Regions from separate parts of the Staphylococcus sp. MZ3 genome, predicted to be linked through region 2. Evidence: riboswitches for the same ligand, from Rfam matches in the RefSeq annotation. Region 2 holds a riboswitch; each other region holds the start of a gene.
What was found. Region 2 has a riboswitch for S-adenosylmethionine ahead of metK (methionine adenosyltransferase). Riboswitches for the same ligand answer to the same signal wherever they lie in the genome.
Positions count from the first base shown of each region.

Region 1: linked by a shared signal. The riboswitch ahead of metX (homoserine O-acetyltransferase MetX) and the one ahead of metK (methionine adenosyltransferase) in region 2 are both predicted to bind S-adenosylmethionine.
Region 3: linked by a shared signal. The riboswitch ahead of KI230_RS11690 (Na+/H+ antiporter NhaC family protein) and the one ahead of metK (methionine adenosyltransferase) in region 2 are both predicted to bind S-adenosylmethionine.
Region 4: linked by a shared signal. The riboswitch ahead of KI230_RS04050 (methionine ABC transporter ATP-binding protein) and the one ahead of metK (methionine adenosyltransferase) in region 2 are both predicted to bind S-adenosylmethionine.

Region 1 covers NZ_CP076026.1:13,589-16,806, forward strand. The annotation lists gene KI230_RS00050 (AzlC family ABC transporter permease) at 619-1,314, shown strand; gene KI230_RS00055 (AzlD domain-containing protein) at 1,311-1,640, shown strand; SAM riboswitch class I at 1,844-1,942, shown strand; gene metX (homoserine O-acetyltransferase MetX) at 2,001-2,969, shown strand.
Region 2 covers NZ_CP076026.1:1,879,899-1,883,116, forward strand. The annotation lists gene KI230_RS09005 (nuclease-related domain-containing protein) at 1-452, opposite strand, end outside; gene metK (methionine adenosyltransferase) at 577-1,770, opposite strand; SAM riboswitch class I at 1,876-1,987, opposite strand; gene pckA (phosphoenolpyruvate carboxykinase (ATP)) at 2,142-3,218, shown strand, end outside.
Region 3 covers NZ_CP076026.1:2,364,316-2,367,533, forward strand. The annotation lists gene KI230_RS11690 (Na+/H+ antiporter NhaC family protein) at 1-1,090, opposite strand, end outside; SAM riboswitch class I at 1,167-1,262, opposite strand; gene KI230_RS11695 (hypothetical protein) at 1,315-1,884, opposite strand; gene KI230_RS11700 (SDR family oxidoreductase) at 2,371-3,218, opposite strand, start outside.
Region 4 covers NZ_CP076026.1:855,429-858,646, reverse strand. The annotation lists gene KI230_RS04055 (methionine ABC transporter permease) at 1-603, opposite strand, end outside; gene KI230_RS04050 (methionine ABC transporter ATP-binding protein) at 596-1,621, opposite strand; SAM riboswitch class I at 1,710-1,813, opposite strand; gene KI230_RS04045 (thioredoxin family protein) at 1,871-2,167, opposite strand; gene KI230_RS04040 (toprim domain-containing protein) at 2,160-2,546, opposite strand; gene KI230_RS04035 (YwqG family protein) at 2,961-3,218, opposite strand, start outside.

The sequences.
Region 1 (3,218 bases), 930 kb from region 2:
CTACGTATACTTAAAGCAAGGGCAAGATACTTTAAATAATATTTTAAAAAGTGGTGACGAAGCTGTCGCCACTTTTTTTGTGCTGTAAAAGTATAATATTGAGTCAATGCACATAACAACAATAAATTAAGTTTGTGGTTTAATGGGGTGAACGCATTTCATTATAGCAACAATACGGGATAATTATGATGAACTAAAACAATCTAAAACGTAACAATTTTGAGCATCACTATTATAGGAAATTAAGCGATAAAATACTGATTTCGTTGATGTAGTATGAGTAATATCGATGGAGTAGGGTAGGGGGAGGGGATGATGATTATAAGGGAGTGGTACATGAATCAATATCCCATACTCATCATTAGATATAAAAAATTATAAAATTAGTATTTAAAAACAACTACAATCCATAGAAAATATTGAGGTAGTCTTAAATAAAAAATTGAAAATTCTAAAAAAATAAAAAGTTAATATGAAGCTGATTAAAGACTGCGGTATGTCTAACTTCAGACAAACCGGTGTCTAATGTTATTGCTTGTGATATAGAACTGTATTAGACTAGGTATATTATTTTTTTCGTAATTATATAAATATAAAGTGGCAAAGGAGGTAGTTGAGATGGCAACACATTTAAGTTTTAGACAAGGCGTACAAGAGTGTATCCCAACATTATTGGGTTATGCCGGTGTTGGTATTTCATTTGGTATTGTGGCTTCGTCTCAAAACTTTAGTATTTTAGAAATTATCTTGTTATGTCTTGTTATATATGCCGGTGCTGCGCAATTTATTATGTGCGCGTTGTTTATAGCAGGTACACCGATATCAGCGATTGTACTAACTGTATTTATCGTAAATTCAAGAATGTTCCTTTTAAGTATGTCGCTTGCACCAAACTTCAAGACATATGGGTTTTGGAACCGTGTTGGATTAGGTTCATTAGTAACTGACGAAACGTTTGGCGTCGCCATTACACCTTATTTAAAAGGAGAAGCTATCAATGATCGTTGGATGCATGGTCTTAATATCACAGCATATTTATTTTGGGCAATTTCATGTGTAGCTGGGGCTTTATTTGGCGAATATATCTCAAATCCGCAAACGCTAGGGTTAGATTTTGCTATCACGGCTATGTTTATCTTTTTGGCCATTGCGCAATTTGAATCAATTACTAAATCGCGATTAAGAATTTACATAGTACTCATTATTGCCGTCATAGTAATGATGTTATCGCTAAGTATGTTTATGCCTTCATATCTAGCAATATTAATTGCAGCCACAATTTCAGCAGCGTTAGGAGTGATGATGGAACGATGATAACTCATATGAACATGTTAATACTTATTTTATTGTGTGGTATCGTAACGCTATTAATTCGAATTATACCTTTTATCATGATTTCAAAAGTGCAATTGCCTGATGTCGTGGTTCGATGGCTATCATTTATCCCAATCACACTATTTACGGCACTTGTCATAGACAGCATTATTCAACAGACGCCTCATGGTGAGGGGTATACATTAAACATCCCTTACATTATCGCGCTCATTCCGACGGTTATTTTATCTATAATCACGCGTAGTTTAACTATTACAATTATTAGTGGGATTGTTATCATGGCAGCATTACGATTTTTCTTTTAAAAATAACTGAAAATCATTGAACAGATATTTAAACTTAGGTAAACTGTTAGTAATCAGAAAATTCTGATATACAAATCGTCTATGTTAAGATTGGGAATCGTGTATACGTAAGCGATTTGGCTAACGCATGACAATGATAACAACATTTTAAATGATAAAGTAATTCATCACTGAATCTCAACTAACACATAACAATTTCATATTTCTTATTGTGAGAAGTTGAGGGACTTGGCCCTGTGATACTTCAGCAACCGACTTTATAGCACGGTGCTAAAACCAACGAGTTACTCGAATGATAAGTATAAAGACTTCTTACTTTTCAATAGGGTGAGAAGTTTTTTGTTTAAGGAGGAAAGAACAATGACAAATTACACAGTAGATACTTTAAATCTAGGGAAATTTATTACAGAATCTGGGGAAGTCATAGATAACTTGCGTTTGAGATATGAGCATGTCGGTTATCATGGACAACCATTAGTTGTAGTTTGTCATGCATTAACTGGTAATCATTTAACATATGGAACAGATGATTATCCGGGTTGGTGGCGAGAAATTATTGATGGGGGATATATACCCATTCACGATTATCAATTTTTAACATTTGATGTTATTGGTAGTCCTTTCGGTTCAAGCTCACCTTTAAACGACACTCATTTTCCTAAAAAATTAACATTAAGAGATATTGTCAGAGCGAATGAACGAGGTATACAAGCCCTTGGTTATGACAAGATTAATATTTTAATAGGGGGAAGTCTTGGAGGAATGCAAGCAATGGAACTACTTTACAATCAACAGTTTGAAGTAGATAAAGCCATTATCCTTGCTGCAACAAGCCGAACATCATCTTATAGTAGAGCTTTTAATGAAATTGCAAGGCAAGCCATTCATCTTGGTGGTAAGGAAGGTCTAAGTATTGCACGCCAATTAGGTTTTTTGACATATCGATCATCAAAAAGTTATGATGAACGTTTCACGCCGGATGAAGTAGTCGCATACCAACAACATCAAGGTAATAAATTTAAAGAACATTTTGATTTGAATTGTTATCTGACACTGCTAGATGTATTGGATAGTCACAACATTGACCGAGGCCGCACAGACGTAACGCATGTTTTTAAAAATTTAGAAACAAAAGTGTTAACGATGGGGTTCATAGATGATTTGCTATATCCGGACGATCAAGTTCGTGCATTAGGTGAACGTTTTAAATATCATCGTCATTTCTTCGTGCCTGATAATGTTGGGCATGATGGATTCCTACTAAACTTTAGTACCTGGGCACCTAACTTATATCATTTCTTGAATTTAAAGCATTTTAAGCGCAAGTAATAATGTATATATTTTCAAAGAATGAAGCCACTAAATCACAGTTATCATATTCAAAAACATCTAGAGTACATGAGAGTGGAAATGAATTGTAAATCTAAATCAAGCTTGATTGCTGTGTAGTGGGATTAAATAATCATGTTGAAAATGAAAGCACACAAAAGCGATTCAAATGAGTATGTTAATTACTTATAAAACATGAAAGTTATTGTTCAATTAAATGAAATAGAAGCATACAATCTATAAATTGTT
Region 2 (3,218 bases):
GTTCTTGTTAATACTAAATGACTAATTCGTTCAATATTATTAAAGCCATCCTTTGGTAAAAAGATATTTGCCATAATGTGCATATCTTCTGGTCGAATTCGTTTTTCTTTAACTAATCTTTCACGAATACCAATTAATCTCATGTCCGTTACATATTCACTATGATTTTTCGAGAACAATTTTAATGCGTCAATCTCACGATCTTTTGTACTAACCATGTGATTATAATCTTCTTGTTGTTTTGTAATTGTCTTTTTATTTTGAATACGCTCTTTCTCTAAAGCTTCTTCATGAGACTTTTTAATGTTTTGTTCTTGTTGTTCATACTTTTCTTCTGTTTGTCGCTTAACTTTTTTCTTACTACCTAAGGCAACTAAGAAAAGGACAAAAAAGATTAATGCAATGACTACTGCAATAATGAGTCCAATGACTACCGGTGAAGATAAATCCATCACAACAACGCTCCTTTTTAATATATGAATAACTTTAATTATAATAGAAAAGCTAAAGATTTTCGATACATATTATCATTTATATATCGAAAATCTTTTATTTAGCTATATTCAATTCATCTTATTATTTTACTGCGTCTTTTAATTCTTCCACTTTGTCTAATTTTTCCCATGGGAATAAGACATCTGTACGTCCAAAATGACCATAAGCAGCAGTTTGTTTGTAAATTGGTTGTTTCAAATCAAGCATTTTAATAATACCAGCAGGTCTTAGGTCAAAGTGTTTTCTAACTGCTTCAACAAGTTGCCCTTCAGAAACTTTACCTGTTCCAAATGTATCAATTGCAATTGACACTGGTTCTGCAACACCAATCGCATATGCCAATTGTACTTCACATTGATCTGCTAAACCTGCTGCAACAATATTTTTAGCCACATAACGTGCAGCGTATGCAGCTGAACGGTCTACTTTTGTAGGATCCTTACCACTGAAGCATCCGCCACCATGACGTGCATAGCCACCGTACGTATCAACAATGATTTTACGTCCTGTTAATCCTGCATCACCTTGAGGTCCACCGATTACAAAGCGTCCTGTAGGATTGATGTAGAATTTAGTTTGTTCATTAATCAAGTTTTCTGGAACAGTTGGATAAATGACATGTGCTTTAATGTCTTCTTGAATTTGTTCAAGTGTCACATCCTCAGCATGTTGTGTTGATACGACAATCGTATCAATACGTACTGGGTTATCATTTTCATCATATTCAACAGTGACCTGAACTTTACCGTCTGGTCGTAAATAATTTAACGTACCATCTTTACGCACATCTGATAAACGTTTTGCCAATTGATGTGATAAATAAATTGCTAGAGGCATATACGTCTCTGTTTCATTCGTTGCGTAACCAAACATTAAACCTTGGTCACCTGCACCTGTTGCTTCAATTTCTTCTTCGCTATCTTTATCACGATACTCTAATGCTTTATCCACGCCTTGTGCAATGTCAGGTGATTGTTCATCAATCGCAGTTAAAATTGCCATTGTTTCATAATCATAACCATATTTTGCTCTTGTGTATCCAATTTCTTTAATTGTTTCTCTAACAACTTTCGGAATATCAACATATGTTGTTGTAGAAATTTCGCCGGCGATCAATGCCATACCTGTTGTAACAGTTGTTTCACAAGCTACACGTGCATTTGGGTCGTCTTTTAAAATAGCATCTAATATTGCATCTGACACTTGGTCAGCGATTTTATCTGGGTGTCCTTCTGTAACAGACTCTGAAGTAAATAATCGTTTGTTATTTAACATAGTTTGCTCCTTTAAATTTATATTACGAAAATTCTCTCTCTGTGAGCTAAATAAAAAAGACCTTCTAACTATTAATATAGAGAGAAGGCCTAATACGTCCATTCGCTCTTATCGTTCAGACCTATTTGTCTGCAAACGGTTTGGCACCTTTCTTTTATAAAAAAAGAGGTTGCTGGGTTTCATTGGGTCCATGTCCCTCCACCACTCAGGATAAGAGAATCCGTTAAAAATAATAGTACCTAATTAATGAATTAATGTCAATTTTTCACAAATAAATTTACAGTAAAATATTGTAGATTAATTATGTTAATGTGTTATACTAATTAAATGTAAAGGCTTACATTTAAATTATCGCTTTGGAGGGATTTAGGATGTCAGTAGACACATACACTGAAACAACTAAAATTGACAAATTACTGAAAAAACCAACGTCACATTTTCAACTTTCGACGACACAACTTTATAATAAAATCTTAGACAATAACGAAGGGGTATTAACAGAACTTGGTGCTGTTAATGCAAGTACTGGAAAATATACTGGTCGTTCGCCTAAAGACAAATTTTTTGTCTCTGAACCTTCATATAGAGATAACATTGATTGGGGAGAAATTAATCAACCTATCGATGAAGAAACTTTCTTGAAGTTATACCATAAAGTACTAGACTATTTAGATAAAAAAGATGAACTATACGTATTTAAAGGCTACGCTGGTAGCGATAAAGATACAATGTTAAAACTTACAGTCATCAATGAATTAGCATGGCATAATTTATTTGCTAAAAATATGTTTATTAGACCTGAATCAAAAGAAGAAGCTACAAAGATTAAACCTAACTTCACTATCGTTTCTGCACCACATTTTAAAGCAGATCCAGAAGTTGATGGTACTAAATCTGAAACCTTTGTCATTATTTCATTTAAACACAAAGTCATTTTAATCGGCGGTACTGAATACGCTGGTGAAATGAAAAAAGGTATCTTCTCTGTAATGAATTATCTCTTACCGATGCAAGATATTATGAGCATGCATTGCTCAGCAAACGTTGGTGAAAAAGGCGATGTTGCATTATTCTTTGGTCTATCTGGCACTGGTAAAACAACCTTATCGGCTGACCCACACCGTAAACTAATCGGTGATGATGAACACGGCTGGAATAAAAACGGGGTCTTTAATATCGAAGGTGGCTGCTATGCAAAAGCAATTAATCTTTCCAAAGAAAAAGAACCACAGATTTTTGACGCAATCAAATATGGTGCAATTTTAGAGAACACTGTAGTTGCAGAAGATGGTTCAGTGGACTTTGAAGACAATCGTTATACAGAAAACACGCGTGCCGCTTATCCAATTAATCACATTGACAATATTGTAGTACCATCAAAAGCAGCACATCCAAATACAATTATTTTCTTAACTGCGGATGCATTTGGTGTTATTCCACCGATTTCA
Region 3 (3,218 bases), 480 kb from region 2:
AATCTACATCATATTCATCTGCAATATTTTTAGCTAAAGGACCTGACATAATAATAGAGATGGTGTTGTTTGCCGTGGCAATATCTGCGACACTTACCAAACTCGCAATTCCTAATTCTGCGCCACGCTTTGATTTCACTTTAGAGCGAACAAATTGCAACAACCATTCAATACCACCATTGTGTTGAATAATACCGACTAAACCACCAATTAGCAACGCAATCATAGCAATATCTTCCATGCTTATAATACCTTTGGACACTGCATCTAGTAGCCCCATCCAACCGAATGAACCATCTATGAGACCAATGATTCCGGCTAATAATGTTCCGCCAATCAATACGATAATGACATTTACACCTAATAATGCTAATACCAATACTAAAATATACGGTACAACTTTAATTAGATTATAATCATAGCTTTTAGCATGATTTAAAGAAATGCCATTCGTTAAGAAATACAGAATAATAATCGTTAAAATAGCACCTGGCAATACAATTTTAAAGTTTACTCTGAATTTATCTTTCATTTTCGTATGTTGTGTTCTAACCGCAGCAATTGTTGTATCTGAAATCATTGATAGATTATCGCCGAACATTGCACCTCCAACAACTGTAGCCATTGCTAGCGCAGTTGGTACATCTGTCGCTTGTGCAAATCCGTAACCAACAGGTGCTATTGCAGCAACAGTCCCTACTGACGTCCCCATAGATATAGAAACAAACATACAAATCACAAACAATCCTACAATAATTAAATTTTCTGGGATTAATGATAGTCCTAAATTAACTGTCGACTTTACGCCACCCATTTTTTCAGCTGTATTTGAAAATGCACCTGCTAAAATAAAAATCAACATCATTAAAATAATGTTTGAATGGCCTGCACCTTTCGTGAAGACCTCAACTTTTTTAGCAAATGATTCTTTTCGATTCATTAATAACGCCACAATTACCGTTATCGTAATTGCAACATTTAATGGCATTGAAGTAAAATCACCTGTGATAATACCTACGCCTAAAAACAACGCCACAAATAATAACAAGGGGAATAATGCCCAAGCATTGCTCTTTTTATGTACTTCCATCCTTTTTACCTGCTTTCCAATTAAAAATACCTCTTTCTCACAAACGATGAAGAAAGAGGTTTTCATGTGCTTTACCTGCTTATCTTCAAACCATTACGGTTACTGGAATTGGCACATTCGAGATGTTGCCGAGGCTTCATAGGGCCAGTCCCTCCACCTCTCTAGATAAGTGATGCTTATTTACGTTTACGTTACAAGATAATCCTTAGTACGTCAATCATAAATTAATCAGGAGTCGTATAATATTTTTCATAAACAATCATTGCTACTGTAATAATAATCAAAACAATAATGCTAATAACAAGTAAAAGCCACCATTTAAGCATTAATGCAATAAAAATGAACACGATAGACACACTTACTAATATTAATGATATGACTTTAAATTGCTGAACACGTTGCTTGGAGATGACTTTCAACTGTTTGTTTGATAGACGCGTATTTTTTATACTGATTCCCAGTATATTTTCTAATATTTGAACCAATACGATAATTATTGCAAATATAATAATTGGTAAAACATCATAGCTCCCTATAGTTAATGTATAAATTACAAATCCAATGTAAAGTAACCCTGAGACAAAGGATAAAAAGTATGCGACGTATTTGTTAAACTTAATGATATGCTTTTTAACGTTTTGATGTGTAAACCATACATTCGAAACGATCGCAACTGCTACAAATAATGTGAATACTATATATAATGGTAATTTTTGTTCAGGAAAAACAGTCGCTATTCCAAAAGCTAATGCTAAAATCAAAAATAATATAGCTCTAGATACTATTAATGCCATAATAACAACCCCTTTGTTTAATATCGAGTTTGCAAATTTACGTTTATCAGCGTTTCTATGATCAGTACTTCTACGGGTAGCGTTTCTATGTAATTTACATCATCTTAACATATAAATACTTCGCTATTTAATTGAAAACATATCCTATTATTCTTTGTCCGTTCTGACGTTTAATATCTAGCCTTAGGCATTTCACTTGTTAATGAATTTAACTTTCTTCCACTAACCGTCCCTAAACCCAATCCCGCAACATTTTTTAATTTTTTCGTTGTTGTCCTGACATCCTCATTAAGAAAGTTTATTCTGCTTAAACCTTATAATCCACACCCTGAGCAAACGCTCCTTATGACAGAGTATTAAAATAAGCCGATAAAGATACACACCTTTACCGACTATTTAAAATACACTTCACCAATTCATTTTAATTTAATGGATTGAAGTAACTAAATTAATATTATGTTGTTCAATTAAAAGCTTCATACAACCCTAATCTATTTGCACTCCACCGCTAACACCGAACACTTGTCCAGTTGTATAACTTGATTCTTCTGACGCTAATAGCACATAAGTTCCACATAACTCAACAGGTTGACCTGCACGACCTAAAGGTGTTTTTTGACCAAATGTTGGGATTTTACTTTGAGGTTGTCCACCAGAAATTTGTAATGGTGACCAGAATGGACCAGGCGCTACACAGTTCACTCTAATTCCTTTTGGTCCTAATTCTTCTGAAAAACTTTTAGTTAATGAAATAATTGCTGCTTTTGAAGCGGCATAATCATGAAGAATAGGACTAGGATTATAACCTTGTACAGATGATGTCGTTGTAATTGACGCACCCGGTTTTAAATATTCCAATGCTTTTTGAACTGTCCAAAATAGCGGATAGACATTCGTTTCAAATGTTTCTGTAAATGCCTCAGTTGTAAATCCATGAATATCATCATGATACTGTTGATGTCCAGCAACTAAAGTAACATTATCTAAGCCACCTAATTGTTGATATGCTTGTTCAACAAGGTCATAGTTGAACTGCTCATCTCTTATATCACCAGGAATTAACACTGCCTTTTGACCACTTTCTTCAATCACTTGGCGTACTTCTTGTGCATCTTGTTCTTCACTCGGAAGATAGTTAATCGCTACATCTGCACCTTCTTTAGCATACGCAATTGCTGCTGCACGCCCTATTGCTGAGTCACCACCTGTAACTAACATTTTATAGCCTTGTAAGCGTTGATGACCTTGGTAAGACGTTTCGCCACAATCAGGTGCTGGCGTCATTTCAGATTGTATACCCGGTACCTCTTGTTCTTGTTTTTCATAATCCGTTG
Region 4 (3,218 bases), 1.0 Mb from region 2:
ATCATTTTGATTTCGAGTGAAACCTGTTAAGTATGCTAAATTTCCTAAACCACCGGCACCAATTACACCTGCAACTGCTGTTGAACCAACTAAAGCGATTGCTGTAACTGTAATGCCAGACACTAGCGCTGGCATGGCTTCAGGTAAGAGGACTTTACGAATTACTGTCCAAGTATTGGCGCCCATTGACCAGGCCGCTTCGATGACACCTTTATCAATTTCTTTAAAAGCAATTTCTACGAGCCTTGCATAAAACGGCGCTGCGCCAATGATCAAGGCTGGTAACGCACCTGTCGGACCACTTATCGTTCCAAGTATCAAACTTGTAAATGGAATTAATAATAAAATTAAAATAATAAATGGTATCGCTCTAAATAAGTTAACAATGAAAGAAACGATAGAATAAAATAACCTTGCACCGATAGACTTACCTTTAGCAGACAAGAATAATAACACACCTAAAATAAGACCAAGTATAAATGCAAATATAGTTGAGACGACTGTCATGTATAGTGTTTCGACTATTGCAGTCCAAACTTCTGGCCACTGAATATTAGGCATTGTAATCATTTCATTTATAATTTCACTAAATGATTTACCCATGTCTTAACACCTCCATTTTAACTTGTCGCTCAATTAACTCTTTTTCGAATTTTCCGAAATCTACACTTGAAATATATGGAATATGCAGAACTAAAAAGCCGACTGTTCCATTTTTTGTATTTTTAATATTTGCTTCTAAAATATTAATTTTAATATCATAGGCAGTAGATAGACTCGATACAATAGGCTCGGTTGTTGTTGAACCAGCGAAAACTAATCTAACGATATAAGCATCTTTTTCTAATGGCTCTAATTCTGTTAAAGATGTTTCGAAATCATCATTTAAATCTTCTTTCACAAATCGTTTTGTCACAGTGTGTTGCGGATTTTCAAAAAACTGTGTCACCGGTCCACGTTCTATCACTTTACCACTTTCCATAACTGCAACTTCATCACAAATACGACGAATGACATGCATTTCATGCGTAATTAGTACAATTGTTAAATTTTGTTGTTCTCTAATTTTTAGTAGTAGATCTAAAATTTCATCTGTTGTTTGCGGATCAAGTGCACTTGTTGCCTCATCACAAAGCAAGACCGTTGGATCATTAGCTAACGCTCGTGCAATCCCAACACGTTGCTTTTGTCCACCTGATAACTCTGATGGATAAGCCTTTTCTCTACCTTTTAAACCGACGAGTTCGACAAGTTCTAATGCTTTTTGCTTAGCTCTCCTTCTAGGGACACCTGCAATTTCAAGCGGAAACATAATATTTTTTAACACAGTCCTTGACCATAACAAATTAAAATGTTGGAAGATCATACTTACTTTTTGTCTTTTTGCTCTTAATCCATTTTTGGACAATTGACCTATATGGTCCCCATCTATAATAACTTCGCCTGATGTAGGCGCTTCTAAATGATTAAACATTCGAATCAAAGTACTTTTTCCTGCTCCAGAAAAACCAATGACGCCATAAATCGATCCTGCTCGAATCGATAAATTAACGTGATCTACAGCAAGGACTTCTTTATTTTTAGTCCGATATTCTTTAACAACTTCTTTTAATTCAATCACGTTGATTCCTCCCTGTGTTGCTTAATAAAATAAAAAATGCTTTCTCAATATCGATAGAAAAATTGAGAAAGCAATAGTAGTATTGTTTCTCTCATCTTCAAAAGTTAAAACTTTATGTGAATTGGCACCATTTCTATATAAGACGGTTGCCGGGCTTCGTAGGGCACATCCCTCCACCACTCTCGATAAGAGTTTACGCATCATTTAATTTGTATTAATCCTAACACCTTAGTAAAATTTCGTCAATAACTATTTTAAATTTTCTAACAAATCAGTCACCGATTTAAATGCATAAATTCGTTTTACTTCTTTATCTTTATTCATCAACAATAAAATCGGCGTAGACATGATTTGCATATCTTTACAAAACTGAGGATAAAAGTTTAAATCTATTTTCAATAATGGTAACTGCAATATTTCATTAGCAATGTCTAACATTCTTTCTGAAACCTTACAAGTACCACACGTTGGTGTATAACCAAAGATTAAATGTTTGTCTTCCTCATAAAATGTAGTTACATCTTTGATGTCTAATGAATTATTCATTTACTAAAACTAACCTTTCATTATTTATATTCGGTAAAAGAGGTGTTTCTTTCTTACAAGTAAAGCCATGTTTTGAAAGTACATGCGCCAAATATTGTTTGGGGCAATTCGCAACTTGACAGTAAGTTTTATCAATAAATATATGTTCACTTTCACTCAAATAACGTTTAAACCAATTTCTAATTCGATCTCCTTCGTCATCAGAATCGGCTAATACAAAAACTTGTTTATCATACAGTGATTCTATCATATCATCAAGCTTATCTATACTCATTGTTCCATGAGTACAAATAATATTGACTGGTTCTGCAATAACCTGTTGCACCCTTTTTTTATCAGATTTTCCTTCAACAATTATCACTTTATTTACAATAGCCATCATCATCACCCTTTAAAATCAATAAACATCTGTCACTGTATCATTTCACAAAATTGGTATGAATAAAACATAAATCACAAAAAATTTAAACTAGCTTAATATAATAATTACAAACTCAATGTTTGACTAGCTGTAACATTTAACATAAGCAGACAAAGGCTAAGTCAAAAATCAACATCCTAAAATCTACAATGTTATATTACCAATAGTTAACCAAAAGAAAATACACCTATAACAAACTTTTCAATCATAGCGGGGCCCCAACACAGAGAAATTGGACTTCCAATTTCTACAGACAATGCAAGTTGGGGTGGGACGACGAAATAAATTTTGCGAAAATATCATTTCTGTCCCACTCCCTAGATTGATCTATAGATACTACACTTGTTAAAGTAATATATTTTTATGATTCTCTTAGCTGCAATCCCATGAATACATGTAATCATCAAACTTCATAGCCTCAAGGTCAGTAGATTTTACTAAGATATTGGCAATACCTAAATCACCCCATATAATCGAAGAATTACCATCTCTTGTAGAATCAATTTGCAGTAAGACTCTATCATACATTTTCAGTTCTTGATCGTTCGTTCTTGGATCTATTTGGTCAAAATATGGATAACCACCAAGTTGATTAAATGGTTCCTTAGCAGTAAATGTGTTACACACAGG